Linked DNA regions of Chroogloeocystis siderophila 5.2 s.c.1. The protein of the gene in region 1 binds, or shares a complex with, the protein of each later gene. Links are inferred from orthologs where the notes say so. Each region holds a gene or a part of one and is shown on either strand. Other genes may lie near its edges. The genes, in order: pcrA and uvrB.

Evidence for each region.
Region 2: the proteins of pcrA (region 1) and uvrB are in contact, whole or in part, in a crystal structure (PDB 7EGT), measured with the Thermus thermophilus proteins. The link is inferred for Chroogloeocystis siderophila 5.2 s.c.1 from one-to-one orthologs. Residues at the interface, in WP_096412145.1 of Thermus thermophilus: His654, Arg656, Phe657, Gln666, Asp668, Glu669, Lys680, Arg681, Leu682, Ser683, Lys685, Tyr686, Ala687; in WP_096411307.1 of Thermus thermophilus: Glu23, Leu25, Arg26, Asp27, Gly28, Glu29, Arg30, Phe31, Arg55, Glu326, Asp327, Phe328, Glu379, Ser382, Gln383, His398, Gly400, Arg401.

Annotation. Positions count from the first base shown.
Region 1 is NZ_MRCC01000001.1:196,892-212,633, reverse strand. Bases 5,125-8,145 are described here. They hold pcrA (DNA helicase PcrA), read left to right. Parts: upstream 5,125-5,471; coding sequence 5,472-7,820; downstream 7,821-8,145. Other genes in these bases: NIES1031_RS00945 (SnoaL-like polyketide cyclase), read right to left, coding at 5,125-5,193. Outside these bases: NIES1031_RS24115 (hypothetical protein), read right to left, coding at 275-478; NIES1031_RS00975 (MOSC domain-containing protein), read right to left, coding at 514-1,152; NIES1031_RS24630 (MOSC N-terminal beta barrel domain-containing protein), read right to left, coding at 1,104-1,331; NIES1031_RS00970 (hypothetical protein), read right to left, coding at 1,341-1,766; NIES1031_RS00965 (ammonium transporter), read right to left, coding at 1,782-3,194; NIES1031_RS00960 (acyl-CoA dehydrogenase family protein), read right to left, coding at 3,446-3,700; more of NIES1031_RS00945, read right to left, coding at 4,519-5,124; NIES1031_RS00935 (trypsin-like serine peptidase), read left to right, coding at 8,278-9,567; NIES1031_RS00930 (META domain-containing protein), read left to right, coding at 10,213-10,719; tRNA pseudouridine(55) synthase TruB, read left to right, coding at 10,866-11,756; NIES1031_RS00915 (2Fe-2S iron-sulfur cluster-binding protein), read left to right, coding at 12,216-12,584; NIES1031_RS00910 (thermonuclease family protein), read left to right, coding at 12,619-13,158; NIES1031_RS00905 (inositol monophosphatase family protein), read left to right, coding at 13,152-14,021; NIES1031_RS00900 (J domain-containing protein), read left to right, coding at 14,081-15,004; NIES1031_RS00895 (ATP phosphoribosyltransferase regulatory subunit), read left to right, coding at 15,004-15,742. UniProt on the Escherichia coli protein: A helicase with DNA-dependent ATPase activity. Unwinds DNA duplexes with 3'-5' polarity. Translocates on single-stranded DNA with 3'-5' polarity. Initiates unwinding more efficiently from a nicked substrate than double-stranded DNA.
Region 2 is NZ_MRCC01000004.1:228,993-244,709, reverse strand. Bases 12,716-15,711 are described here. They hold uvrB (excinuclease ABC subunit UvrB), read left to right. Parts: upstream 12,716-13,212; coding sequence 13,213-15,210; downstream 15,211-15,711. Other genes in these bases: NIES1031_RS06035 (MEKHLA domain-containing protein), read left to right, coding at 15,340-15,711; NIES1031_RS06045 (hypothetical protein), read right to left, coding at 12,716-13,043. Also shown: pyrH (UMP kinase), read right to left, coding at 1-130; speB (agmatinase), read right to left, coding at 305-1,237; NIES1031_RS06095 (alpha/beta fold hydrolase), read left to right, coding at 2,335-3,222; NIES1031_RS06090 (LCP family protein), read right to left, coding at 3,224-4,651; NIES1031_RS06085 (hypothetical protein), read right to left, coding at 4,911-5,447; NIES1031_RS06080 (AI-2E family transporter), read left to right, coding at 5,556-6,737; NIES1031_RS06075 (serpin family protein), read right to left, coding at 6,925-8,226; NIES1031_RS06070 (S8 family serine peptidase), read right to left, coding at 8,321-9,916; rpe (ribulose-phosphate 3-epimerase), read left to right, coding at 10,160-10,864; NIES1031_RS06060 (hypothetical protein), read right to left, coding at 10,961-11,482; NIES1031_RS06055 (hypothetical protein), read right to left, coding at 11,579-12,007; NIES1031_RS06050 (CsbD family protein), read right to left, coding at 12,142-12,324; more of NIES1031_RS06045, read right to left, coding at 12,582-12,715; more of NIES1031_RS06035, read left to right, coding at 15,712-15,717. UniProt on the Escherichia coli protein: The UvrABC repair system catalyzes the recognition and processing of DNA lesions. A damage recognition complex composed of 2 UvrA and 2 UvrB subunits scans DNA for abnormalities.

The DNA.
Region 1 (15,742 bases):
GAACACACTGACGAACAAAACACAAGTCTCAGAAACGCTGGCAAGAACAACACCACACTGCTGATGAGTTGTTTAAGTGCCGTACTAGAACCTCAACAAAGAGGCGATCAGGTTTTGACGGCATTGTTGTGCTGAAACCTTAGATGCCACAAGGCGTTGATCACTAGCTCTGTAGGAACTGGGTATAGCTGCCTTACCATCGACGCAGCTTCGTTACTCTGGACGCGACCAAGATTCAGTAAAAGTGATCGCCTCTTCCCCTGTGACGGTTGTATTAAAAAAGGAATTTACCGCTACCCAACCGAGTCGCGGAGTAATACCATAAGGTTGCAATGTCGATAATTTGAATATATTTTCCGACTTTAACCGAGTAAGCGATCGCACTTCCAGGCGTGATGCGATATTCTGCAACTACTTTGCCCAATGGTACAGGTATATCTAGGTAAAATGCATGAGTTGATTTAACCGCAACAGTCACTTCTTGTATTCAGTAAAAGTAAATATGTACCTGTATCAACCCAAAATTTGAATCAAATCGCCGCAACTGATTGTACCACCTTGCACTACGCTGGCATAAACGCCCACATTACCATGATTGTGCTGCACCGCAGTTTTGAGAATACTCGGATCGTTCGGTAAATCGCCTTGCGGTAATGTTGTCATGACACAACGCGGACAAAAGCCCGTAATCTTGATTTGAACTTCTTCACCGATCACAACGATGCGATTAATCCAGTCGTTTTCGATAAAATCGTTAGTTGTATTTGAAGCAATTGCAATATTAGGGCGAAAGCTGCGCATCTCAAATCGTCCTGATGGTGTTAATTTTTGTAAGCGTTCGATTGTTGCGGTTGTGAGCAAATGTAATGTAGCTAAATCAAAGAAAGTACCCGCTGGTATCTTTTCATCAGTAACAGTTTCTTGGTAGGGAAGCCCTTCCATGTTTAACCAGTATTCTTCTAGGATAGGTTCGGGCGGTGCGGTTGATGCCAGTGTTACCCCACGCCCTAACACATCGGAAAGTAACTCGTTGATGTTTTCTTGTTCACTTGATAGTTTTGTTCCGTCTGGAAGGGTAATTTCAACGGGCGGAATGTTGTTTATTATTGGTGAAGCAACAAAAGCAGCGTGGAAATCAAACAGTTTAGCCATTTGCGAGGATTTTTGGCGCTGACAACTTTACCTGTGGCAAATTCAATTAAAGCATAAGCGCGATCGCCGACTACTCCTTTGTGGCTTATCTCAGTCGCATCCAATTTTTCCCCCATCATTGATTTAACAGGGTAGCGCCGTAAAGAAACAACTGAACCAACTACCAACGCTGCTCTCATCACAATACCTCACAACTCATGCTGATTACGATTAGTCGTTTTAATTCGCTTTCTTTGACGATTCTTTGTACGACGTTGCAATAAACTACCCGATGCAACCATACCTATTAAAGTCATTGGTAGTTGCCATTGCTGTTTTTTTGAGCTAATAACTCGTGATTCTCTTCTCGCAGGTTGATGGATTTTATCAACTGTAGAATTATAAGCTGTTCCTGCTAAAGACAACGCACTTGCCACAATTAAAAGACTCAAAGCCACAGGATTTTTTGCTGGAAGCTTGCCACTTTTTATTTTGTACGAAGCATAGATAAACCACAAGAAGAGAATACTACTAACAATCAGTAAAAAAGTAATAATTGATGGATTGTTGCCAAAGGTGTAAATTGGTCCTTCAGCTTCAAGAAATTCTTTTGGATTGCTAAACGGACTACTCATATCTTTCTCCCTTGTTTAGTCTTGCATCCCTGGTTGTGGCTCTAATCTTCCTGTTACCGCTTCAGCACGATTTTGTATAGTCACTGTTGATGTTGCCCAATTCATGCTGTATTCGGGATAGCCTTCTACACCTAAGTCAGCGATATCTAATCCAGCAATTTCTTCATCACGAGGTACGCGTAAAAGATGCAATTTCTTGAGTAGCCAGCTTGTAGTATAACCTGGAATAAAGCCTAAAATAATGACACAAATTAAGGTAGGAACTAATTGTCCAATAAAACCTGTTACCGGTACACCTTCGCCTTGAGGATATCCAGTTGCTAATACTCCTACTGCTAAACTTCCTAGCAATCCACAAAAACCATGTACGCCAAAAGCACCTACTGCATCATCAATCCCAATTCTTTCGATAAATAAAGCGACTTTTGGCATTAAAAATGCACCAAAGAACGCTAAAACAATGACAACAGTTGGATGATATAAATCCATGCCAGCACCAACTGAAATGATTCCCGCAAGTCCTCCTGAAATTGTGAAAAAAGGATCGGCTTTAGAAGAAATATAAGCACCGATAATTCCAGATGCTAATGCGAGCGTTGTATTAACTCCAATCGAAGCTAAAGTCATTGGAGTTCCGTAAATCGTTGTTTCTCTGGTATAGCCTGGTAGGAAGATTAAACAAGCTGCTAAGAAGGCATAAAATCCCACAAAAATAAGCATCAAACCTACCATTGTTAACGGTAGATTATGTGGTAATATTGGTTTAGGATTGCCTCGTTCATCGTACTTACCAATTCGAGGACCGAGATTAAGTAATACGCCTAAAGTAAAGAAGCCAGAAACACCGTGAACAACTGCTGAACAACCAAAATCGTGATAGCCAAATGCAGTATAAAACCAACCAAAGGGGTTCCATCCCCACGCCGCAGCCACAACCCAGGTAAACGAACCGAGAATGATTGACATAATAATATATGCACCGATTTTAACTCGTTCGATCAAGGCTCCTGAAAGAATCGAGGCTGTAGTCATAGCAAATAATGCAAAGGCAAAAAAGAAAACTCCGGTTAGATGATCGGCGGTGTTTGGTGCTAACGCAGGCGACCAAGGATAAGATGTTTCTACAACTGCCATTGCCGCTTTTATGGTATCATTTGTTGCAGTTGTCCACGGACCAAGGATTCCTCCACTCACAGGAAATAGAGGAAAAGCGTTATAAACCCACCATCCAAAAAAGAAAAATGCGAGTCCTACGCTAGAAAGGGTGAGTAAGTTTTTTACCATCGTAGCGAGAACGTTTTTGGTGCGTGATGCACCACCTTCGTAGGCAAGAAAACCCGCATGAATCAGTAACATGAATACAGAGGCATAGAAGTAGTAGCTCTCTGATATGAAGGTTCCTAAAAATTCTTGAGCTTCAGCATTCATGGGTAATGCTTGGTAAGTTCATACTTGCGATAGATTTGTTATTACAAGTTTGCGGCTGGTAGTCTTTATTGTTTGTAACCAGTGTTACCAATAGCGATTTAGATTGATGAAGCTCATAAATGAGCAAATCGCAGACGTACAAAGGTAGGATTATATTGTAGTTTCTTGGAGAACTTTTGGAGAATTTTTAGCTTCTTCGGCGGCTACTTGGGCGAGTAAAGTTCAGCGAGTTGTTTTTTTATCTTCAATATTTAATTTGTTAATTTCGTTTGTAATACATGCTCATGATGCTCATTGACGTGTTGATTCCAGTAGTCGAGTGAGTCGATTCCTAATAATGCCAATTTGCCAACAAATTGTCTTAGTACTTCATTTGTTGGTCCCATAGCCCACCCGGCTTTACCATCACGTAAATAATGTTCGATTCCTAATTCTTTTTTGAAGCCTGTACCACCGCAAGCATGAAGCATTTTATCACAAACTTGAGCGACGTTTTTGGCAGCAATAAATTTAATTTGCCAGTACCAATGTAAGTAAGCAGAACGGGGAACATGTCACTTTTTCTACAAGCAATTATGCTGAGCGGCTGGGCAATGGTGAGTCAATTAACCCATTCAGATAAGCACAACGATGAGCTAACACTTGCGGGACATTTTCCCGCTTCCACTGGGCAGCTGAAAGTTGCACTCGCCGACCAATCTGTTTGATAGCGGATTCCACGGCACCCGAACCGATTGAGGAAAATTCTTGTGCCTGGTAATACTCATAATTCACAATGCGATATCGTGACCATCTTTTAGACAAACTACAGGTTGAGCGAAGGATTGTTCATTGGTCCAATCAATCAATTGAGCATTAGTTTGAAAGTTAGCGAGCATTCCTTGGTCTTTGGTAAATATGCCTTGACTTTATTCTCTTGTAGAGTGGCTGCGATCGCTTCCGCAGAATTACTAGAATCAACTGTAGAATGTCTACGCATTAAAATATTGGCAAACTCAATAATTTATGCATAAGAAGCATCTTTAGCTTTAAATTAAACGTTTTGACTCAACCAAGCTTCTAAATCAGCGATTTGTTCTAACGACAGCGATGCAATTTGAGTTTGCACCTGTGGCGGTAACTCCCTCAAGCGTCGCGTGAGTAGTCGCACCACAAGTTCGCGCCCTTCTGCTAAGCGCCCTTGTTATTCACCAAATTACTAAGCACGATCGCCTCTCAGAGTTAGTCCAAATAAAATAATATCGAAACGCACAAATTATCAAAAGCGATCGCTTTTGATATACATGATACAGAAAGCGATCGCGCGTCATTTAAAAGTCAATCTTTATGCTTGTTGATGAAAAGGACAGCCATTTGCAATCGTTCCACCTGATGTTAGTTTTCCTAAGAAAGAATTAGTATCAAAATAATGTTCTAGCAATTCAATTTTGAGATCGTCAGTCACCCGCGCTACACTAATACCGACGATTTCTACAACTTCTCCTGTAGGTTCATGTCCTTTGTAAGAACCGCTAAAAGTTCCCCAATGACGCCACTTGAAAGTTACATTAGGTGGTCCTGCTAACACTTCAATAAGTTCCCATAAGAAACCATTCGGAAAAGTATCATGAAAGATTTTTCCTGATGATTCAAAATCTTCAGACTTAGCACTATAGTGCTCTGATTCTCCTAAAAATAAGTTGTAAGTTCCCGCAGCAACAACATCGTTAGCTGTGTATTCTGGCTGATTATTTGTCCGCATCCGAAACTTATCAGCAACAATAGATAACCACTGTTGAGGATTCGTCTTAAAAGAGGCTTCCATTTCAAAAGTTCTGACTAAATTTTGGACGATCGCCTCTAAAGAACCTTCGATATGATTGTATTGACTTTGCTCTTTGAGTGCTGCATTATTACGCGAGTAGTCTGGTGGTTCTCCATAACGCCACTCAGCATGACTTTCCTTTGCAATCACTGTATCTCTGTCTTGAACCCACAAAGGTGTATCTGATGTACCCATAATTGTCGTTTCCGCTACTCGAAAGGATTTAATTTGATAGAGTTTAGCAAACTGTAAATTGCGCATAAATGCGAAATTTACTGAAAATCTCACTAGAATATTTATTCTTGAAGATAATAACAGTGGTACTACTGAACTCCAGCTAGCTTAATATTTGCTAAAGATTTACACCTGGGTTGCAATAAGTAGGAAGCTACAAACATCGCATAAGTTTTGTAATATAAGTCAGACAGGATATATCTTTTGCAGCCCTAAGCGCGATCGCACTTCTTACACCCATGACGACAAGTATTGACTTTCTCCATAGCCTCAATCCGAGTCAACGCCAAGCTGTAGAACATTTCTGCGGTCCGATGTTGGTCGTTGCTGGCGCAGGTTCTGGTAAAACACGGGCGCTGACTTACCGAATTGCCAATCTGATTCTGAAACACCGCGTCGATCCTGAAAATATCCTGGCTGTCACCTTCACTAATAAAGCCGCGCGGGAGATGAAAGAACGCATCCAAAAGCTGTTTGCCGAACAAATTGCGATTCGTGACTATGGAAAGCCCTTAGAAGCGTTAGTACCGCACGAACAGACAAGTTTGCGATCGCGCGTGTATAAAACAATGATTAAAGATTTGTGGATTGGTACTTTCCACAGCTTATTTTCCCGCGTGCTGCGATTTGATATTGAAAAATATCAAGATGAAAAAGGACGGCGTTGGAATCGCAATTTTTCAATTTTTGATGAATCTGATGCGCAAAGCCTTGTCAAACAAATAGTGATTAAACAACTTAATTTAGATGATAAAAAGTTTGAACCGCGTTCGGTACGCTATGCAATTAGTAATGCGAAAAATCAAGGATTAACTCCCCAAGAGTTTGAGCGTCAACAACCCAATTATCGCGGGCGCGTTATCGCTGAAGTTTACAGTCAATATCAAAGCGCTTTAGCCGAGAATAACGCTTTAGATTTTGACGACCTCATTCTCGTTCCTGTACAACTCTTTCAACAAAACGAACAAGTATTAGGCTATTGGCATAACAAATTTCAACATATTTTAGTTGATGAGTATCAAGATACCAACCGGACGCAATATGACTTAATTCGGTTACTTGTTACCAACGGAGAAACAAATAAACAAAATTGGAATTGGCAAAATCGCTCGATCTTTGTCGTTGGTGATGCCGATCAGTCAATTTATAGTTTCCGTATGGCAGATTTTACAATTTTACTAGAATTTCAGTCTGATTTTGGCGATGGTTTGCCTGATGCTGATACTCGCACTATGGTAAAGCTAGAAGAAAATTATCGCTCTAGAGAAAACATTCTGCAAGCCGCCAATGAACTAATAGAAAATAATACTCAGCGCATCGATAAAATTCTCAAACCTACGCGTGGGGCTGGCGAACAAATTTATTTATACAAAGCCGATGATGAAATTGCGGAAGCGCAGTTTGTCATTAATCAAATTCGCAATTTAGAACGCCGCTATTCTGATTTTGATTGGGGTAGTTTTGCTATTCTCTACCGCACTAATGCACAATCGCGACCGTTTGAAGATACTCTATTACGCTGGGGTATTCCTTATACAATTGTTGGTGGATTGAAGTTTTACGATCGCAAAGAGATTAAAGATATTCTCGCCTATCTGCGGGTCATTGTTAATCCTTCAGATACCGTGAGTTTGCTACGTGTAATTAACACACCGCGTCGTGGTATTGGTAAAGCTACAATCGATGCTTTGGTAAGCGCAGCGCAAGAATTAAGTATTCCTGTGTGGGAAATTATCAGCGATGAGACATCGGCGGGTACTTTAGCAGGGAGATCGGTAAAAGGTGTGACGAGTTTTGCGCAGTTAATCAGCCACTGGCAAGAACAAGTCGATATTACTCCGGCATCGGTCATTGTGCAAGCAATTATGGAAGAATCAGGTTACATTCAAGACTTGAAAAACCAAGGTAATGATGAAAGTTTAGAACGCCTGCAAAACTTGCAAGAACTCCACAATGCTGTCGTCCAATTTGAAGAAGAAAGTGAAGATACTTCTTTAGAAGCTTTTTTAGCTAGCACAGCTTTAAATTCTGATTTAGATAATTTAAAAGAAGGACAAAAAGCCGTTTCTTTACTAACACTACACGCGGCTAAAGGGTTAGAATTTCCTGTAGTTTTCCTAGTAGGAATGGAACAAGGTTTATTACCTAATTTCCGTTCGTTAGACGATCCTGATTCTTTAGAAGAAGAACGACGTTTGTGTTATGTTGGCATTACTCGCGCGCAAGAACTCTTGCATCTTTCGCACGCGCGGGAACGTCGTCTTTATGGTTCGCGCGAACCGGCGATTCGTTCGCAGTTTTTGACAGAGTTACCCGAAGAATTACTTGCAGATCAACAGCCTGCGAGTCGGAGTTACACAAAACCACCAAGTATCGCTTCGCGAAGCAGAGAAGTAGCTGCGACTCCTGTAAATACAAGTCCGCAAAATTGGCAAGTCGGCGATCGCGTCTTACACAAAACCTTCGGAGTTGGTGAAATCACTCATGTTTTCGGTTCTGGAAATAAAGTCTCTGTCGCGATTAAATTTCCCACACTAGGTCAAAAAATTATTGATCCGAGAATCGCCCAGTTGCAACGAGTAAATTAATCTTAAAACTACTTGCTTTTTGTCATGGATTGAGCATCAATCTTTAACTTAGATTTGAACCACTTGAGTGTAGCCATCACAAACTGGCTAGGCTTGGCGATCGCGGGTTTCAAGTGAAATCTTGAATAAATTTTAGTAACATTCAATACTCGCTCAACTGACAACAGCGAGCCTGTATTCGTATCGCTTCACTGTTTTTCGCCTCTGGTTTTACAAGCTATGTAAAACTACATAGCTCTACATGAATAAATGTTACAAAATCTTGGATACTTCCGGAAAGGCAAGATTTGACGTTGAGGGACACCTTGCAGACAAGTTTTAAGCAGGAGTGTCAATGTTTATGAATGGTAAATGATTAATAGGCTATCGCATCTCACAGTGACGAATTATTGCTCACCAAAGCGCTGAGGCAAAAAATTAACTGTTGCCATAAATTTTTGTGCTTAATAAATTAATCATGAACAATATGCACATATCAATTACGCAATCATTAACTATTGCATCAACTGGATTACTACTAAGTTTGCTAAGTAGTTATGGGTCTGAGGCTCTTGCCCAAAACCGTGATGTTGCCGTAGTCGTAGTAGGACAACAACAACCGTTGTCTCCAACGGCGATCAAAAACTCTTTGCCACACAGGAATTCTCTAGCACCACTATATCTTCCTAATCTCACTCCATCTAGCCAAGCAGAAATCAACCAAAGTGGAGTAACGCCAGGAGTAGCGACACCAGGGAAGGTTTCTAATCAAGGAAATCGTATGAATGGAGAATTCTCTACAAATTCAGTAGATAACTCGATTATTCCTCAAGCTTTTGGCTCTATTTCAGTACCATACACTTCCAAACGAGTGTCACATCTGCCTACTTCAGCCGTAGGTGCTGGTTCTAATGCTTACCTCAGCGCTACTTATCCTTATCGTACTATGGGAAGGCTCACATTCAACATCGGTTCTAGAACCACTCATTGTTCTGCAACCTTAATTCGTAGAAGTGTAATTGTCACCGCTGCACACTGCATTCAGGACTTTGGCACTGGCACAAGTCTTTTCTCAGGTTTCACATTTACACCAGCATCTTATAATGGCTCTGCTCCCTATGGAAGTTGGGCTTGGGAATCACTTGTGAGACCTGCTTCTTGGGCAAACGGAACCGACACAGGAAGCGGAACGGCTAGAAACAATGACTTAGCGGTTATTGCTTTGCGCAAGAATTCCCAAGGTCAGTTTATTGGAGATATAACTGGATATTTAACTTACGGTTGGAATAATTATTCATTTGTTAGCTCTAGTCGTACAGGTAATTTATCAGTTGCTGCACTTACCACCACTGGATATCCAGCATTATCAGATTCAGGTCGGATTATGCAAAGATCTGATGGACCTAGTTATCTGACCACAGTTAGTGGTGCTAAGCAAATCTATCAAGGTAGTAATTTTACTGGTGGCGCAAGTGGAGGAGCTTGGTTAGCTAATTTTGGATATCAAGATCCCGCTTTCTCTGGAGGAGCAAATGCAGGCAATGCATCTACGGCTAACGTAATTGTCGGTGTCACTTCTTGGGGTTCTATTGATCCAAATTCACCAAAAGATAATTACTCATCTCAATTTGCACAAAATACACAATACCCTTCTAGTAGTTATGGTACTTTTGGAGCCGGCAATATTGGTTCTTTGCTGAACACATTATGCTCCTCAAGACCTTCGGGTAGCTCCCAGACTTTTCAACAACTAGGATATTGTACTTAATATTTACCAATAGTTAGGTGTTATTAATTGTTAGCAATAAGTGCCTTTAGAGGTTACAATCTCGTTGCCTATTAAAGGCATTTATTTTATTATAAAAATCCAGTGGATTGAACAAAAATAAATATAGCAGTCCTAAATCATTCGTGAGACTCTCTCTTTTCTCTGCGTTACGCCAGTTGCTGTAACGGGGGACACCCCCAAGGGCGCACTGGCTCCTTCCTCTGTGTCTGGAGTGGTAGCCTACGGCATGCCGCTCCGCGTCTACGTCTCCAAAAAAAATCTTACAACTCAAATAAGATTGCTATATATGTAGCAGAGGTCAGAGATCAGGGTTGAAAATTAGTTAGAGTAATGGTTATTCGTATCTTCAATGTCTCAACTACCCCAACGAGACTGATATATTAGCAATTGCTTGCAATTTTATAGTTGCAAAGACTTTTATCGACTGAGATTTCTAATTTTTTTATAATCACAGCATTCTAACTCTAACAGCGTTCGTTTTTACTCTCTTTATACGCGATTGTAGAGGGAACAGAAAATAGGAAAAAAGTGTCTTTGAGTTTACCTAGCTTTGAAAAAAGAGGATAGGGATCTTCAATTTCTACTTCATTTATAGATGAGAGGTTATCCATCATGCGAACAAAGATGGTTACACTCAAACTTTTTTTAGTACCATTGGGTTCTATCTTAATTACCACGGGGGTTGTCTTAAGCTACAGTCTTAGTTTATTGGCTGGTACAACGTCTTCTTTAACCCAATTACTTTCTATGTCCTCCGAATCCTCTTTGCAGTCTGATATAGCTTTCAAAAATTATTCTTGGCAACTTGAACGTTGGGAGCGTCAAGGGTCTGTTGTCACTCTTGTACCCAAAACCAAGATATCTCTGCGTTTTGAAAACAATCAAGTAAATGGTTCTGGGGGATGTAATAGTTTCAACGGCTCCTATAATTTGGTGAATAATCAACTTTCTGTAGGCGCATTAAGTGCAACTCGAATGCGCTGTGACGAACAGGTAATGAATCAGGAATCCCAATTCTTTTTTGCTCTCCAATCGGTACGTTGTATTGCGACTGATGCTTCAGGTCGTTTAATGTTATTTTATAAAGGTGATACGAGTGAGGGAGTGCTGTACTTTGTAAAAGCAAAGTAAAACCATGTCACTTTTGAAAACAGTTATAACTAAGCCCCAAGATGACTTATCTTCTGCCTCTTCAGCAAAGGGAAATGGTAAAAACAAACGATTGCTATGTAGTACAAAATACAATATTTAAGTTTTACTATTTTTCGTAACAACTAGTGCTAGGTTTCCTCAATTTAAACAAGCCCCCTGGGTTCACTTCTCACGATTGCGTCGCGCACGTACGACGACTTTTACAAATGAAGCGTGTTGGACACGGCGGAACACTAGATCCTGCGGCGACAGGAGTTTTACCGATCGCTTTAGGTAAAGCTACCCGATTGTTACAATTTTTACCAGGAAATAAAGCTTATCAAGCAACAATTCAACTAGGAATTACGACAACAACCGATGATCTAGAAGGGGAAGTTATTACCTCACAGCCAGTATCAAATTTAACTCTAGAACAAGTTGCAACCGCACTCAAACAGTTTCAAGGCAAAATTGAGCAAATACCGCCGCGTTATAGTGCAATCCAAGTTCAAGGAAAACGCTTATACGATCTTGCCCGTGCAGGGGAAAATGTTGAAATTCCTGTACGGAGTGTCGAAATATTTCAGATTGAAATTTTAAATTGGTACCCAGGTGATTTTCCGCAAATCGAGGTGGTGATCACCTGTGGTGCGGGAACATATATTCGCGCGATCGCTCGCGATTTGGGTAGAGTCTTACAAACTGGTGGAACTTTAGCTAAACTCATCCGCACGCACAGTAGTGGTTTTGAAATTGCAGATAGCTTAACGTTTGAGCAATTGGAATTTCAAATTCAACAACACAGTTTTCAACCTATTCTACCGACACGGGTATTACAGCATCTTCATGCTGTCACCTTACCTATTGCGATCGCTCAAAAATGGTGTCAAGGTCAAAAAGTTTCTTACGATGCTACTGATGAATTACCGTTAAACTCACCGTTGCGGATTTATCACGAAGGCGAGAACTTTTTAGGGATTGGATATTTAACGATAATAGATACAGAAACCACGTTAGTTCCACAAATTGTCTTTTAAGCCACTTCAATTAGAATTTTTAGTTGCTGATTGATGTTGTGTGTACTCGTGATAGACTAGCATCTTCGTTAATTGCTTGTTCTGCTTCGATGTAAAGCTGAGCAACAATTGCTTGCCGGTTAATAAAAGCTTGCTCTAAAGCCGCTTGTATTCTTATATTTTTAGCATGCCCTCCTTCTTCAATCTATACGCAGCAAAGTCGCATAAACACTGATAGTCTGAATAGTGCCACGCAATTATTGAATCAAAACAAATCAACCATGGTTTGTGGCAAAGCTACTAGCTAGTTTTAGGTTTTAGAACGGAGAGGGAGGGATTCGAACCCTCGAATAAGTTGCCTTATTACAGCATTTCCAGTGCTGCGCCTTCAACCACTCGGCCACCTCTCCAGGTGTCACAAATTATAATTATACAATGAAGTCATGCACATTCAGCAAGAATAGATAATTTATTAGCTTCATGACTCGTTATTACAAAATTCAAATTCGCGATCGCGCGCGCGATAAGAACTACACGCTCAAAGTTCCTGAAGACGGCTATATCCTCCAAAATGCCGAAAAGCAAGGCGTAGAACTGCCATTTTCCTGCCGTAATGGTGCTTGTACAACCTGTGCGGTACGAGTGCTATCAGGAGAAATTTATCAACCCGAAGCGATGGGCTTATCTCCCGAATTACGCGCCAAAGGCTATGCGTTGTTGTGCGTTAGCTACCCACTTTCTGATTTGGAAGTCGAAACCCAAGACGAAGATGAAGTATACGAACTACAATTCGGACGTTATTTTGGTAAAGGAAAAGTGCGGGCGGGTTTACCGTTAGATGAAGATTAGAGGTCAGAGTCATGCTACGTTTAAAATTGTTTGCGTGCTGCTTCTACTCTTAATTTCGGCGTGTCAGCCAAAAACAACACCGCAAGGTAAGACTGTCAAGGTAACGCGGGTAGTCAGTGGTAATACACTTGAAGTCATCGGCTTAGAGGCGCAAAGTAATTTTAATGCACGAGTCCGCCTCATCGGAGTAGACGCACCCGATTTGCAACAACAGCCGTGGGGACAAACGGCAAAACAACAATTAGAAAAAATTGTTCAAGGCAGCAATGTTCTGCTAGAGTTCGACGTGCAACAAAAAGACCGTTTTGGTCGCTACCAAGCGTATGTATGGTATGACAAAGTATTGTTAAATGAATGGCTTGTCGCACAGGGATATCTTCTAGCTGTTGCTAGAAACCCTAATGACAAGTACACTCAGCAACTGACTCGCGCGCAAGAATCAGCTAGACTCATGGAGCGGGGGATTTGGAATCCCTTTCAACCAATGCGTTTGACTCCAGCAGAATTTCGCCGTCAGCTAATATTGCAGAGGACACCTCCGCAATCACTGCCATTTCAATCTCGTCAATTATGACTTCAACTTCCCAACTGCAAATTTATCTAGATATTGCAACAGAAGCCGCGCTAGCTGCTGGAGCGGTTGTTCAAAGCTATTATGGTGCATTAGATGGAGTTGTTGAAAAAGGACGCCCTGGAGATTTAGTCACCCAAGCCGATAAAGCTTCCGAAGCCGTCATTTTAGATGTGCTACGGCGTCACGTACCGCAACATGGAATTTTGGCGGAAGAATCAGGTAACGTCGGAAATTCAACCAGCGATTATCTTTGGGCAATTGATCCCCTAGATGGTACAACCAATTTCGCGCACCAGTACCCTAGTTTTGCTGTATCAATTGGGTTACTCGTTGCGGGGAGTCCCCACGTAGGCGTGATTTTCGACCCTTTCCATCAAGAATTATTTCGGGCTGCTAGAGGCTTAGGCGCGACACGCGATCGCCGCCCAATTTCTGTTTCCCAAACGCAGGAACTGAGTAAAAGCCTTTTAGTTACAGGTTTTGCCTACGATCGCCGCGAAACACCAGACAACAACTATGCAGAATTCTGTCATCTCACACATCTTACGCAAGGCGTGCGCCGCAGTGGCTCCGCCGCGCTTGATTTAGCTTATGTCGCGTGTGGGCGCTTAGATGGTTACTGGGAACGCGGACTTTCACCGTGGGATATCACGGCGGGAATTGTCTTACTTGAAGAAGCTAAAGGAAAAGTCACTGCTTACGATCAAAGTCCGTTTGATATGGCATCGGGGCGAATTTTAGCAACAAACGGCTATCTCCACGCAGCTTTGAGTGATGAGTTGCTACACGTTCGTTCTTTAACATCGGTAGGGAATAATATTAACAACAGCGATCGCGCTTTTAGCTACGAATCCCCAACTTAGGAAATATGGCGCAGTACACTAGAAACAACTTATAGGCTTTGCAGGTGGCACAAGGTTCTATGTCATTTAAAATCGACCGTGGCTTATTCCAGTATGATTTCACTGACCACCATGCAGTTCTCGGCATTCCTGTCGATGCAGATTTCGAGCGAATTCGCAAACGTTATCTGCAAATAGCCCGTCGTTTACACCCTGATAGTTGTGCAGCCAGCACTCCAGAAGAGAAACAACTCGCCAATCAACTACTCTCAAAAATTGTCAATCCTGCCTACGAACAATTCTCTAAAGAGCGTAACCGTACTGAACATCTTGTTGTACTAAGAGAAATGAGCAAGCGTCTGGCACAAGAACCAACTACCGTTGAACTAAAATCTAAACTAGCACAAAAGTTAGCTCAAGCAAGCAATATTGAACACTTTTATCAAACTTCACTTCACCAGCTAGCCGCAAAGCAGTATGAGAATTTCGAGCAAGTTTTCGATATTATTGGCACTTTAAGCGAACTCAATTTAGTCTACTTGATGCACAAAGGTGCGAGTGGTTTTCAGCAACCCAAAGCATCAACTCGTACTACTCCCAATCCCAGCGAAACCCCACAGCCAACGCCTACACCCCAACCTACAAGCGCTGTCGAGCAATATTATCGCCGCGCGCAAGCTTGTATAGAAAACAGTAACTTTGTGCAAGCGCGGATTGAGTTACAAGATGCACTCAAGTTAGAACCAAATAGTAGTAGCTGCCATAGCTTGATGGGAGTCTTGTATTTGAAGCAAAATCAAGTCACCATGGCTAAGGTTCATATTAATAAAGCATTGCAGTTGAATCCTCAAGACCCAATGGCACTTAAAGCAAAGAAATTACTCAATCAAGCAACACAAACATCGAGTACAAAATCAGCGTCAGTACCTCAGCCGAGTCCAGGAAAAGCCAATAATGGGGGTAGTGGTTTGTTTGGTGGTTTATTTGGCGGGAAGAAAAAGTAATGGTATATCAGTCGCCAGCAGGGGCGCGGGATTTATTGCCCTTAGATGTAGCACAAAAACGGTGGATCGAAGAACGATTGCAGCAAGTCTTTCACCGTTGGGGCTATCACCGCATTATTACATCAACTTTAGAACACCTCGATACCTTAATGGCAGGTGGTGCAGTCGAGCGATCGCAACTGATTCAGCTTCAATCTGATGAAGGCGAGATCGGACTACGCCCCGAACTTACCGCATCTATCGCCCGCGCCGCTGTGACGCGCATGGCAGGCTCGATGTATCCGCAACGCTTGTACTACAATGCTAATGTTTTTCGCCGCGCGTCAAGTAGTAACCACAATCAGCAACAAGAATTTTATCAAGCAGGCGTTGAATTACTTGGTGCTAAAGGTTGGCTAGCAGATGCGGAAATTTTACTGTTGCTTGCTGAGTGTATGCAAGAACTCAGTTTAAATAACTGGTGTCTGATCTTAGGCGAAGCCGGAATCGCGCGATCGCTCTTATCAACATTTCCAGTCAATTTGCGCGAACAAGTTCGCTATGCGATCGCCAACCTCGACCGCATCACACTAGAAACTTTACCCCTAAGTCACGAACTACGCGATCGCGCGCTGATGATGCTTGACTTACGCGGACGTCCTGCTGATATCTTACAAAAACTCGCCTCGCTCAATTTAGAAATACCTCAAACAGAAGCACTCAACTACTTGAAGTCGTTACTTGCTTTATTAGATGAAT
Region 2 (15,717 bases), on another replicon or contig:
CACTATTTACTACTTCTGCGACTTCTGCCGCAATTTCTTGAACGATGGTCGGGTCGATCCCATAGCCCAGGTCGCCCATCAAGGCTTCACCGCTCAGTTTTAGTAAAATCCGCCGGTAAGGTTTTCCCATGCATTTAGGATAAATTTGATTGCAATTGCCTCCAATTTAAGATAGCAGTAGAGGGGTGCTGTGTCTCTACCTACTTTAGGGATGAGGAGCGAAAAGCGAGGGGTTAGTCAATAGAGGAATTCACCTTAATTGTCTTGCCCAGCGTAATTTTGGCTCTTCGTACCGCACTATTCCCTATCTTGTTACTCGCTCCTCGCTCCTCACCTCTGATCCCTTTGCGTGATAACCAATCAGTTTGTAAACAAGCTTAGCGGCGGTAAATTCTGAAACGACCGAATCAGTCACTGGGGCTAATTCCATCACATCACAGCCAATGACTTGATGTTTGTCAAAGACGCCACGCAGAAATGTTGTCAGTGCGTACCAATTCAAACCACCAGGTTCAGGAGTTCCAACACCGGGAATCAGTGTGGGGTCGATGCCATCTAAGTCAATCGTCAGAAATACCTTTTCTGTGGGAATTGCGGCGATCGCATTTTCGATCCAATTCGGTTGTGCAGCAATTTCTCGCGCGCGCAACACGGTAAGATTTTTTTCTTTAATTAAGTCAGCTTCTTCTTTACAAATCGCGCGAATGCCAATTTGAACCGTTGGTAATTTCATATCAACAATCCGCCGCATCACGCAAGCATGGTTATGAATCGAGCCTTCATACTCGTGGCGCAAATCTCCATGCGCGTCAATTTGCACAACGGTAAATGATTCATCTGGATACGCTTGGCGGTACGCCTCCACAATGCCTGTGGTAATACTGTGTTCGCCGCCTAAAGAAATGACAAATTTGCCATCTCGCACGAGCTTGAAAACAGTTTCTTTGGTAACTTGCAACATTTCCTCGGAGGTAATAGCTCCGCTTCTAGTATCCGCGATCGCCGGATGCGTGTAGATACCTACATCAAGTCCCGTTTCCCAGTCGAGTTCCTCATCATAGTATTCCACTTGCTGCGAGGCTGCGAGAATTGCATCAGGCCCGGTTTCACAGCCACGCCGATACGTTGTTGTTGCTTCGTAGGGAATTGGTAAAATAACAACCTGCGCCGCAGCATAATCTGCCGCAACGTCTGCGCCCAAGAAAGGTGTAACCGCTGTAGAAGTTTGAGCCAGCATGACAAATGAGTTTAACAGGAACACAACACGAACCATCCTGGCATACTCCAGGTGAGCGCTGCACGACTAATTAGATGCATTCCATTGAAGAATTCGCTGTTCTAAGCTGTATAGATTAACTCCTAAGCTTTCGAGGACGCGAACCGCCATTCCTCCGCGTTCGCGCAAAATTCCTAACAGTAGGTGTTCAGTACCAATGTATTGATCACCTAATCGCTGTGATTGTTCAACAGAAAGCTCTAAAACTCTTTTGGCTCTCGGTGTAAAAGGGATATCCAGCGGCGTTCCTTTCCCACGTCCAATGCGTTTCTCGACTTCTATTCGCAGATTTTCTACGTTGAGTCCTTCGGCTAAAAGAATTTGTGCGGCGGTTCCGGTTCCTTCTCCGAGTAGTCCTAATAAAAGTTGTTCAGTACCAACGTATTGATGTCCCAAACGGCGCGATTCATCTTGGGCTAGCGCAATGACTTGCGTTGCTTTTTGCGTGAATCTTTCAAAACCTCTGGGAAGCACAATCCGGTCAAACACGCTATCAAATAGGCTTTCGATGGAGTTTAAGAATCCTTCAAACATAAATCCTGCCTCCGTGAATGGATTGCGAACAGGGTCTAGCTTGTCTTGTCTACTGCGAGGGTTCGCGATCGCACAGCCGTTAAAGAGAAAAGCTAATAAATCTTCGATTGTCTTGGTGTTGACTGCGTACCAGATATATTGCTTTTCTTTTCTAGAACTGATGAGATGCTCTTGTCGCAATTTCTCTAGATGATGCGACAGTGTTGAATTGGGAATTTGTAATTTGGCTTGAATATCACTCACGATCATTCCTTGCGGATAAGTTGCAAAGAGTAATCGCATAATTTCTAGCCGAGGTTCTGACGCAAGTGCCGCAAATAAATCTGCATATTTTGCCGTGCTTGATTCCATATTTCTAGTCTAATAGAAATAATAAAATTAAATTTAAAATTTTGTGAAGAATTGTCACAATACAATTAGGGCGATCACCTATTGATACTAATAGAAATATTTATTTAACCCTGATACGGGCAAGGCATTGCTCTGACCGTCTGACCCCTGACCCCTGAACCCCGACCCCTACTATGACTGCTACTTTATCCTTCACCGCGACGAAAACTTGGACTTGGCGAGGATTTCCGATTTGCTATCAAACGCAAGGCACAACAGGACCTGCGGTTGTGTTAATTCATGGTTTTGGTGCTTCTTGGTGGCATTGGCGCAAAAACATTCCCGTACTTGCTGAAACTTGCCGTGTCTATGCGATTGATTTGATTGGCTTTGGTGGTTCTGCCAAACCGGAACCCACAGAAAAAATGCACTACACGTTTGAAACGTGGGGACAGCAAATTGCCGATTTTTGCCGCGAGGTTGTGGGCGAACCCGCGTTTTTAGTGGGAAATTCGATTGGTTGTATCGCGGTGATGCAAGCCGTTGTCGATCATCCTGATATTGCGAGAAGTATTGCACTGTTAAACTGTTCGTTGCGACTGCTTCACGATCGCAAACGGGCAACCTTACCTTGGTATCGCCGTTTTGGTGCGCCCCTGGTGCAACGAATCCTCGCCGTCAAACCGATTGGCAACTTTTTCTTCAATCAGATTGCCAAGCCAAAAACCGTCCGCAAGATTTTGCTGCAGGCGTACGCGAATGCGGAAGTGGTGACAGATGAACTCGTTGATATTTTGATGGCACCAGCCAAAGATCCAGGTGCTGTCGCCGTCTTTTTAGCTTTCACGGCGTATTCTTCCGGACCATTACCCGAAGATTTGTTACCACAGCTACCATGTCCAGCAATTATGTTGTGGGGAACTGCCGATCCGTGGGAACCATTTGAATTGGGTAAACAATTAGCGAACTACCCACAAGTAAAAGCGTTTATTCCCATTGAAGGTGTTGGGCATTGTCCCCAAGATGAAGCACCCGAAAAAGTCAATCCGATATTACAAGAATGGATTGCACAGCAAATCTAATTTACTGCGCTTCTCTGCGCGACGATGCGCGAACACGCGATCTCAGCCAATCTTGACCGAGTTGAATCGTCACATCCGAACGCAGATTACCCGTGCTTTCTACGCGGATTTCACCAAATCCCAAAGCATTGCGAATCGCTTGCGCGCTATCAACATCACCTTGCTGGGCAACAATCCGCGTTACTTCCAGCGGTTCATTCCAACGGTTAGCGACGTAGACGCGTTGATATCCAGAGGATTGGAGAAAGTTCGCCAGCGATTGGATCGCGCGATCGCTTCCTGTGCTATCTTGAATGGCGATTCGTAGCCTTGCCGGATCGACATCACTCATTTCCGAATCGGTAGGCACATTAAAGTGCTTTGCCATCATTGTGGCAATTCGTTCTTTATCGGGTAACCAATAACTTGCAACGTACTGATCTGGCGTGCTAAAAGTGCCTGGAACAAGTAGCATTTCGACATCCGCACGTTCTGTTTGGACGCCAAAACCGACGAGCGCCATTAACTCCTCTACCGTCAAGTTCGTATCGATATGCGTTTGAATCACCGACATAATCTGCGGCATTCGCGCCAAGGTCGTCGGGTTTAGGGCTTGTTCCATCAAAGCCCGCATCACCATTTGCTGGCGTTGGATGCGACCAATATCGCCGTATTCGTCGTAACGATAGCGCAGTAATTGCAACGCTTGATTACCGTCGAGATGATGTTCCCCTGCTTTCAAATTGATATACAGGTGTTGGCTGTCATCTTGATATTTCATGTCTTTGGGGACATAAACCGTGACACCACCCAAAGCATCAACTAGTTTTTCAACGCCTTGAACGTTAATGCGGATGTAGCGATCAATAGGTACGCCATTGAGAAGATCGCTCACGGCTTGCGCGCTGAGTGCAGGACCACCTCGAGCATTCGCGGCATTAATTTTTGTGACGCCTAATCCATCGACATGGGTACGCGTATCTCTAGGAATCGAAAGTACTGCTAATTTTTCTGTTTCTGGGTTAAACCGCAGCAACAGCATCGTATCCGAAAGACCTTCAAAAGAATTAACCAATGCGTGATAGCCTAAGTCTTCTGACCTAATATCAGGATCGTCAACATCAGAAGAGAGAACCTTGACGCCCAAAACCAGAATATTCACAGGACGAGTCAATTCAGCAAGGCGTAAGCCTGTTTTAGAAATGCGATCGCCCCTGCCAAAAACGGCTTTCTCTTCGGGGCTAAGCCGCGATTGCATTAACGGGGTACTCGATAAAGATACAGCTAACAGCGCTCCAGCGGTTGCCGACAACATCGCGATGCCCGACATTGCCACCCAAAACCACAGCCAACGCCCTGACTTAGCTGAGGAATACTTGGTGTTGACGATTCGGGGAGTCGCAGTTACAGAGGGATTTTGAGCAGAAATTTTATGAAATGGCACAGACATCCTCACACGTAACAAATACAGCAGTTCATCTAAGAACAAGAAAGCAAAAGACGTTAGATCAAGCTAGCCCTCAATTATCAACTGTAGTGAGCCATAAATAGCAATAACTATGACACATCTCGCAGGATATCGGAACTTTCGCTAGAAATTTGAGTTTTTGCTGTTTGGAGTTTAACTGGATTTGTGTAGATTAACCACCCTCAGCAGAGGAAGAATAGTGTTTTATATAACTCACCGCTCATTACTGAAAACTCTTGAATTAGGGTAAATGCTTACTTAAGATGCGCTCTGCCCATTGACTAAATCCTGGTAGACGCACAGCTTTACCTTGAATCAGCAAAAACATTAGCCAAAGACTGACTAGAAAATAACCCGAAGTCAAAAAGCTGTTTAAGATTAATAAGCGCAGTGCTGGAAACTCAGAAGTTTCCGCGCCAACACCCATTAACAAATAACCTAACAACCAAGTACCTGCTAAGGTAATCGATAGACGGCTAAGTGCAAATTGTTCTTTGCTACCTTGACGGCGATACAAAGTCCAAAGCGATGGAAAAAAGCCAATCACAGGAATGAGATAGAACAATAGCAATAGACGGTTAGGAAGAGTTGGGAATTGGGAATCAGCGATGAGGAAATTGTTATAAGGATCAGTCACAGAATGTGCAACTTGGTTTTGAGTCGGCTGCTGACGTTGAGAGGAAGTTACCGATGCGTTCTCTAGTAACCTTGCGCTAGCAATTTGCTCGTGTTGAGCAAACTGACTGGGGCTATTCACCTTGATTCGACGATTGTTCATAACAGTTTTTAGAATCCTGAGGTAGAGGGATGAGTCAAAGCGATAGAGTTAGAGATAATAGGCTGCAAGGAAAAAGAAATTGAGTTTGTTCTATTTGGCAGTTGGTAAATGCAAACACGCAAACTCCTAAATTGGTGGCAGGTGATGACGCCGACTGGGCGGCTGTTAGCGATCGCGCTATTCGCTCCCCTGCTTGTTTTAAATGCTTTGGCAGTATCGACGATTTTTGATTACTTCCACTCGTTGATTGTGATTTTAGTCGGGGCATCACTGTTAGCATTTTTGCTGAATTATCCCGTCAGTTGGATGGAACGCCAAGGCGCAAGGCGCGAACAGGTTGCGGTTTTGGTGTTTTTGCTAACGTTATCGATATTGCTGGCGGTGGGGGTGACGCTCGTACCCTTGGTATTGATGCAAGCCCAACAACTCGTAGCGCGGTTGCCAGAGTTAATTGATTCAGGGCGACATCAGTTGATGTTGTTGAATGAGTGGGCAGAAAATCAAGGTTTACCATTGAATCTTGATGCTTTGGTGGTACAAATTAACGATCGCGTCAAAGGGCAACTGCAAGCGATCGCGGTGCAAGTTTTAAATCTCGCGGTTGTCACGCTTACAAGCCTGCTAGACTTTTTGCTAACAATGGTGTTGGCATTTTACTTATTGCAGCATGGCGATGACCTCTGGCAAAGTTTAGTTCAATGGCTACCGACAAAGCTTCGTACTCCTTTTTCGCAAACATTACGCCTTAGCTTCCAAAATTTCTTTATTGGACAGCTGATTTTTGGTTTGTGCATGGGGTCTTCGCTCACGGCGATCTTTCTATGGCTAAAAGTACCCTTCGGGTTACTGTTTGGTATCACGATTGGTATTATGGCGTTGGTTCCCTTTGGGGGAACTGTGGGTATTGCCATTACCACATTACTGGTCGCATTGCAAGACTTTTGGCTAGGTTCGCGCGTTTTGATTGCGGCGGTGATTGTGCAGCAGATTTTAGATAACTTAGTTGCGCCGCGCATTTTGGGGAGTGTGACAGGTTTAAATCCTGTGTGGGTACTAGTTTCGGTCTTAACTGGAGCGAGAATCGGTGGTTTATTAGGTGTGATTGTCGCCGTACCGACTGCTGTTGTGATTAAAACGGCTCTAAGTGCGGTACGTTCTTCTGAACCCGAAGCAGTAGCAGTACATGATGTCCCCGCCGAACCAAGCCGTGATGCCTCGCAAACAACCGTAGAAGTCACGCAACAAAAAGCCGCTGAAGATCTTCCCCCTAAAAGTTCGTATCAGGTGTAGAAAGGTAATCAACAGGTTATTCCAGCAACTTCAGATTTTGTAGGCTCTGATGAGTAGTGCCAATTCTTGCCTATCGATCTTCAGGACGCAACATATCAATATTCATAGCGAAAAAGTAAACGCGATCGCCGCGTTCGAGATAGCCGACATACCACCCCCATAATTAAAACATGTGCGTACATCCTTGCTAAGCTTGCGGTTCGACGATAGAACCCATAAATAAAACGGTTCCTGTTTGGTTATCGCGAATCGCACAGAAGAAAGGACGATTCACTGTCATCTCGAAAGGTTCTGCAATGGGTGCAGATACCGCCATCACTCTTCCCGATGTCACAGCCGCCGCTTCGGTTCCTTCTTCATTCACTTCGACAAAAGTTTTATGCTTGACTTCACTTAGCGCTAAATCGTCGCCGACACCCGAAAAGTTGGCATTGTCTGCAAACGCGACTTTCATACCCAATGCTTTAAGGGTATCGTTGAGTGTTACGTCATATTCCATTTGAAAACGCGGTAGCCGTACTGTACCTTCACGCAAGTTAAATTGAGTTAACCACTGTTCCCAGTTAGCCGAATTGAGTTGTTGGTAAAAGTTTGATAGATTCGAGTTTTGACGAGGTAAGAAGACGTATAAACTGAGTCTGCCGTTTTCGCCGTAGGGTAAGCTAACAGCTTGAAACTGTGGATTTTCGTAGTATCGGTATCTACCCGTTTGCGACATCAGCGGGTGTTGTTTCGGCGTACCGCTTGTTAGATAAAATGGTGCATCTGTTGTTTGGCTTTTGTCGAATTCATCGGTCCATTGACCTTTAAAGTAAATCGCGTTGATCAAAAACAGCACATCTTCAGGATTAATCTCGTCTACAATCTGCTCAATTCTGCCATTCGTGTTTTGGTTTACCCATTGATTAATTGTATTTGTCGCATCGGGGGAATCAAAGTCTAAATTGCTGACTTGTGCTTTGTAAAAGCTTTGAGTTCGTTGTAAAAAATCGGGTCGGATGGGGTATTCTTGCTTTGCCCAAAGTGAGTTTGCGATCGCCAGTTGTACATTCGCATCGGGATTTGTCAGAGTATTGAGCAGCGCGGTGTTGGCAGCGTTGATATCTTGGAGGCTAATGCCTTGTACTTCTAAGGTTTTCGCCATTGCTTGTTGCGTTTCGCCACCAGCACCGTTGTAGAGCATTTCTAGCAGAATCGCGATACTAGTCGGTGAGAGAAAAATATTGCGATCGCTTTGTTGTCTCAAGATCTCCGAAAAGAGTTTAAACCCAAATCGTGTATTTGCTGCAACTAATTTGTTATCCACTGCCGATGGTGTTACTTGTATATTGTCGGGATCTTGACGATTCAAACGAGGCTGGGCGACAACCGAATCGATCGCATCGATTCTGGAACATCCTATGATTCCGAGAAAAATGATGCCTGTCGCCGCAAGGACATATCGTCTTCCGAGGCGAATTGCATAGCGTCTTAGCAGGAAAGGCTGCATTCTACTGTCACCCTAGTTCTTTATGCGAACTATGCCATCGTTGTGGTAGCGATCGCGCTGTGGTTACGTTTTTTGCAACAACAGTTGTAGAAGGTCAATTTCTCGCAGGTACAGTCCACCACGCTAGCGCATAAGGTTGAACGGCGTGATTTACTTTTTGCTGAAACTGAACGCGGACTTTGTATTTACCAGTGTTGGGAACTCGACAAAAAATGTGTTCGACGCTATCGACTTCGCTTGTGGAAGTGCAAGTTGTATCAACAATTGCGCCGGAATCAGCATTAAGCAAGTAAAGGTCAAGGTTATTTAAACCGCGATCGCGAAAAGTTTCTCCTACGTCAAATCTACCGTTTCTGTTCGTATCGTTCAACTCTACCAGGCGATTCCAATTTAACGTAACCGATACAAAACTGCCTTGCTGCAATGGTTGCGCTAATACGTAATCGTGATGCGCACTATCGTTGACCGTCCGATAATCCCAACCAATCGCGGGGACAGGTCTTGCGGGGTGCCATTGACCTGCACTAAATTGCTGATAAGCGCGATAGGCATTAAGTTGACCTGTTCCCATCTGTGCTTGTAGGGGAATTTTCGGATTGCGGTAAGCGTCTGAATTTAACCAGTGCTGGTTTTGTTTATCCAAAATGGTTTTGCTCATTCCTAGCAGTAATCCATTGCCTGGATCTCGGTATTTATCCGCCGAATTGAGCATTACGGCTTTCATGACTTCCTGACGGCGCGCATCTAAACTCCAGTTACGCTGACGCGAACTCAGTTGCTTGTCGCCGTATTCTTGTAGTAACGCAACCGTTGCGGTAACATGAGGTGCGGCAAAACTTGTCCCAGTGACTTGCGTCGTTTTACCATCTGGATTGAGCAACGTAATTTTATTTCCAGGAGCGACTAAACTGATCGCCCGCCGTGGACCTAAGTTGACTTCTCGACCGTTGAGTCTACCGCCAACGCCACCAGAAATCGCATCGCTTAAATTAGAAACATCCAGCCGCGTGAAGATTCCTTGCCTGCGAGTGGTAAACGCAACGTTAATACCATTAAAGTTGTCCGTAGGGATGGGTATTCCGCCTTTACCTTGATTACCTGCGATCGCATACACCACATTGTGAACGCGGGCAGACCAATCGATGCATTGCGTCAGTAAGGCTTGACCATCTAAAAGCGCATTCGGTCGCGGATCGCGATCAAGCGTTTCGCCGAAGCTAAAGTTGATCGCGCGGACATCACCGCCGTTTTGTTGCGCAATGTGTTGTGCAGATAAACACTCTTCTGGCTGACCACCTGTTCTCAGCGAACCAACCGCAGTCGAATAAAGTCGCGCGCCTGGTGCGACACCTCGTACGGCTTTATCAGTACTAATCATTACACTCGCAACGTTTTGCGCGTGCGGGTCAATATTTGTATTAGGTTTTGCTGGCTGGTTGCGCAAAAAGACACCTGCTAAACTCATGCGTTGATTGCGCACTACAGCTTTATCTAAGCCAAATTGTCCAGGACGTCCAATTTCTACTTGACCAATACCTATTTTGCGACCAATTAGGTTGTAAGGCGCACCGTGTAACCGCAATGCATTAATTCCTGCTTCTCCTACTGAAGTTGTTTCTAACGCGAGAACAGGAAGACTGATACAGGAAGCGCTTAGTCCTCCTACTAGCCAGACAAGTTTTCTTACCATTGATTTCTAAATTCACTCAGTTTTGGGCAAAAAATTATAATTAACTAGTGCTAATTCGTTGATAAGATCTTGCTCCTCACTTCTTTATTTTGTAGCGAGTCTTCTAAGCCGTTGCATAAATTGATAAGAAATTTTGTTTGATTAGAGGCGCAATATTGCTATAAGAAGTTTTGGCGATCGCACGTTTAATACTAAAGATTTTGTTAAAATGCATACAATCGAGGAAGCAGGAGAACGAGTAGCATGACCCAAGCCAGCAAAAAGCCTATTGTAGTTGCTCCATCTATACTATCAGCAGATTTTTCGCGTCTAGGTGACGAAATTCGAGCAGTGGATGCAGCAGGAGCCGACTGGATTCATGTTGATGTGATGGATGGGCGGTTTGTTCCCAACATCACGATTGGTCCATTAATCGTTGAAGCTATTCGTCCTGTTACTCAAAAGCCGCTGGATGTCCACTTGATGATTGTGGAACCAGAAAAATATGTCGAAGATTTTGCAAAGGCTGGAGCCGACCACATTTACGTTCATGCTGAACACAATGCTTCACCGCACTTGCACCGCACGCTTGGTCAAATTAGAGAGTTGGGCAAAAAAGCTGGTGTTGTTTTAAATCCTAGTTCTCCGCTAGAGTTAATCGAATACGTGCTAGAGCTTTGTGACATGATTTTGATCATGAGTGTCAACCCTGGCTTTGGCGGTCAAAGTTTTATTCCTGCTGTATTACCCAAAATTCGCAAACTGCGTCAAATGCTTGACGATCGCGGTCTCGATCCTTGGATTGAAGTTGATGGCGGTTTAAAAGCAAATAATACTTGGCAAGTGATTGAAGCGGGTGCAAATGCGATCGTTGCTGGGTCTGCGGTATTTAATGCCAAAGATTATGCTGAAGCGATCAAGGGTATTCGCAACAGTAAGCGTCCGACTCCAGAATTAGCAACAGTTTAAAAGTTTGGTAGTTTCATGAAAAAGAGAGCAGACCATCGCGATCTACTCTCTTTTTTAGTTTAAGCAATGAGTAAGGTAAGCCTTACCCCTATGAGATTATTTGCGCTGACTACCTAACCATTTAGCCGCAGCAATTCCGAGAACCGCAGCAACTAAAGGATTGCTGAGGAACTTGATGATTCCTGGCTGCTCCGCCATGACTTCTTGGAAGATATCAGGATGATTGTGATAGACAAAAGTAGCAAGTTTGCTAACATCATCTGCACTCATCTTGTTTGGATGATGAGTTGATAAAGCTAGCTGTTGTTCAAGCTGGCGATCGCTCAGTCCTCTTTCTTTGAGGTGCTTGAAGAACGCGCGGGCGACGTCATCTCTCTCATTGGGCTTGATTTGCGCGATCGCTTTTTGCAATTCTGGCTCCATTTGGCTGGGAGGAATGCGATCGGGGTGCAAAGAGCGTCCAAATAACTGACGGCGTTCTGCGTGGGATGAGCGTTGCGCAAAATCATCAAAATTTTCGTATTGGCGCTCGTTGGTGGATACTTCATCCATTGTTTCGGAATCACCTTGCGCCAAGTCGTTCATAATCTGGCGTTTGTATTGCTCACTGTTATACATTTTTCCTCTCCTTGCTTGAATTGCCTTGTCGCGCACTGCGCTTTTAATTTTCCCTCAGCTAATTGCTCAAGCTAAGGTTGAATTATTTACCACATTTTATTGATACTTGATCTGATTCGATTGAGTGTCGTACTGAGCAGTCAGAATCAGTTTTTTATCAGGAGCGTACATCAAAACTGTTAAATCTTGATTGGGGAAAGTTTTATGGAAGCCTTGGAGTAATGATTTTGCTAAAGGTCTTACCTCGTTAGGGCGAACTTGTGGCGTAATCACAACACCCAACTTGTTTTGGTCGCGGACATATGCGTCTTGAACTAAGCCTCTACCTGTCTGAACTACCCAGTTACCAAAGTCTTGTCCGGCGGAGGTATTGCCACGCTCTAGTAATGCGTAGTTTCCAGTTGTGTCTGCGGCTGGTGGTAAAGTTGTTGGCGCTTTGGCATTAACCGCACTGCTACAAGCAACAGACATCGTAAGAACTAACACTAGGGTCAGCGCCGTCAGAACTTTACGAAATCTCTGCATAAAATTCACTTTAATTTTCCTCCCATTACTTACAGAATTACAAAGCTAATTGCTGATTTGAGTTAAACTTTATGAGACTTTATAAATTACTAAGGTCTAGTTCTCCTAGACCTTTTAAGTTAATTAATTAGCAATTAGTCAAGCTTCTCTTTTACATTATCTTTTACGTCTTCTACACCGTGACGTACTTCACTTTCTGCTTGCTTTGCTTTGCCTTCTGCCTTATCTTCGGGATCTCCTGTAAGGTTTCCCCAAGCTTCTTGAGCTTTACCTTCGATATTTTTACCTGTAGCTTTAGCTCTATCTTCTAAACTCATTTTTTTCTCCTTGTTCCTAAACAAACTTTATCGCGCTATCTAGCAACCTTGAAGTTTGTTTGTGCTTACGTTTACAACTTATCCGAAATACGACAATGCAGGCTTCTGTCAGAAGACATATTAAGATTATCAATATAAAGAGTGAGAAAAGTAGAAGTTTGTTGACTACTATGCCTAAATGAAGAGAATCATACTTACACAAAAAAACTGGCATTTCTACAATACCAGTCACCAAGAAGTGGCTATTAATTTTTAACCTAATCTATGTAACCCATAAGATCGTCGTATTTTTCTAGGATATTTGCAGCGATTGGGCGAATTCCCGATGTAGCAATGGTTTTGGAAACCTTTATATCACTCGAGGTAATAGGACGAATGCCCAGTAAGTCTATAGTGTTAGAAACTTGCAAATTGCTCGACCCAATCGGGCGTACTCCGGCTAAATCAATTGTATCCGAAACTTGTAGATCGCTTGAGACAATCGGGCGCACTCCTGCTAGATTAATTGTATCAGAAATTTGCAAATCGCTTGAGACAATTGGACGCATCCCCAGTAGATTGACTGTGTCGCGAATTTCAAATGTGCTATGTCCGATCGGGCGATCACCTGGTAGCGAGCTTGATGGAACGTTATTATTTTTGATTTGTGTAGATAATTCTGAACTAGAATTTGCGTTGCGCAGTGTTTCGTTTACCTTAGCAGTGCTACTTGCAACCATAGTTTTATCCTTCTTGATATCAAGTTTTTTTTTAATAATTAGAAAAATTGTTTTTGCGATTGATTTTGAGTGTACTGGAAAAAGCATTATTTAGGTCTAAATAAGTTCACATGGTATGCATAAATAAAACTAAATATGTAAAGATAAGTAAAGGGATTCATAAAACTGTATGACAGAATTTTGTCTCCAAGCACCGTTTCAACCGACTGGCGATCAACCCCACGCGATCGCTCAACTGACTCGACACGTCAAACAGGGAAATCAGTACCAAACCTTACTCGGCGCGACGGGAACCGGAAAGACATTTACCGTTGCGGCGGTGATTGAAAAAATTGGGAAACCAACACTGGTGCTAGCGCACAATAAAACGCTCGCCGCGCAACTATGCAACGAGTTACGCGAGTTCTTCCCGAACAATGCGGTGGAGTATTTTGTCAGCTACTACGATTACTATCAGCCCGAAGCGTATATTCCAGTCACCGATACCTATATTGAAAAGAGCGCTTCAATTAACGATGAAATCGATATGTTGCGACACTCCGCAACGCGATCGCTATTTGAACGCCGCGATGCGATCGTTGTTGCTTCGATTAGCTGTATTTATGGTTTAGGGATTCCCTCAGAGTATCTCAAAGCCGCAATTCCCTTGAAAATGGGAATGGAAGTCGATCAAAGACAGATTCTGCGTGATTTGGCTACCGTTCAATATAGCCGCAACGATGTCGAAATAGGGCGAGGGCGTTTTCGGGTACGCGGTGATGTGTTAGAAATTGGTCCTGCTTACGAAGATCGGATTATTCGCGTTGAATTCTTTGGCGATGAAATTGATGCGATTCGCTACGTCGATCCGGTAACGGGTGAAATTATTCAAAGCTTGTCTGCGGTTAATATCTACCCAGCGCGTCACTTTGTCACACCAGAAGAACGCTTAGAAGCGGCGTGCGATGCGATTGAAGCTGAACTTAAGCAACGCAAAGCCGAATTAGAGCAAGCAAGTAAACTCTTAGAAGCCCAGCGCTTGGATCAGCGAACGCGGTATGACTTGGAAATGTTACGCGAAGTCGGTTACTGCAACGGCGTCGAAAACTATTCGCGCCACTTAGCGGGGCGTCAACCAGGCGAACCGCCAGAGTGTTTGATCGACTACTTCCCTGACGACTGGTTACTTGTCGTCGATGAATCGCACGTCACCGTTCCACAAATTCGCGGGATGTACAATGGCGACCAAGCGCGGAAGCGAGTCTTAATTGAGCATGGATTTCGCTTACCCAGCGCCGCCGATAACCGCCCGTTAAAGGCTGACGAGTTTTGGTCGAAGGTTAATCAGTGTATTTTTGTATCAGCAACGCCAGGCGATTGGGAGATAGAACTTTCAGAAGGTCGAGTTGTTGAACAAGTGATTCGTCCTACTGGTGTTGTCGATCCGGAAATCTTTGTACGTCCTACCGAAGGGCAAATTGACGATCTTTTAGGAGAAGTGAAAGAACGCGTTGAGCGCCGCGAACGAGTTTTAGTGACAACTTTGACAAAGCGCATGGCGGAAGATTTAACAGAATATTTGCAAGATCAGGGAATCCGCGTGCGGTATCTGCATTCCGAAATTAACTCGATTGAGCGAATTGAGATTTTGCAAGAGTTGCGCCAAGGCAATTTTGATGTTTTAGTCGGGGTGAACTTGCTGCGGGAGGGCTTGGATTTACCAGAAGTTTCGTTAGTGGCAATTTTGGATGCGGACAAAGAAGGGTTCTTACGTGCAGAGCGATCGCTGATTCAAACAATTGGTAGGGCGGCGCGTCACGTTCGCGGACAAGCAATTCTATATGCAGATAATCTGACGGATAGCATGATCAAAGCGATCTCAGAAACCGAGCGACGCCGCGCAATTCAGCTAGAATACAACGAAAAACACGGTATTACACCGCAACCAATCGTTAAGCGTACAAATAATGCAATTTTGTCGTTTTTAGAAGTGTCGCGGCGGTTGAATTCGCAACAACTCGAAGAAGCTTACGAACAAGCGGATGATTTACCGTTAACTGATATTCCTGAGTTGATTACGCAGTTAGAAGCCCAGATGAAGGAAGCCGCGAAGAATTTGGAGTTTGAGGAAGCGGCGAAGTATCGCGATCGCATTAAGCACCTGCGCGATAAGTTATTGGGACATTGAGGGATATGCAGGGGTTTGGCATTGCTAAACCCTTACTTATGGTGGGATTGCGTTACCGATCGCTGACGGTGGGATGGCATTCCCGATCACGTACAGTATGGTTGATGGTTGACACATTGTGGATTGTCTATGTTTGTTTGGCAGCAGCAGGAAGTTATCTGTCAAAGTCAGCGCTTAATGTACAGTTTTGAGTACTGGACGGGGAATGCCTTACTCGATATCACGGGAACACCAGCGGAAATTGCCCAAGCTTTGTTTACTGCACCGTTTGTTGTCGTTTCGCATGGTACACAAGCCGATCCAATTTTCAACTATGGTAATCAGCAAGCATTAACACTGTGGGAGTTTTCTTGGGAAGAATTTACGACATTGCCTTCGCGCAAATCGGCTGAGGAGATAGTACAACAAGAACGCGATCGCCTACTTGTAGAAACAACTCATAAAGGCTATTGTCACTATTCTGCTACCCGCATCTCAAAAACTGGTCAGCGGTTTTATATCGAAGAT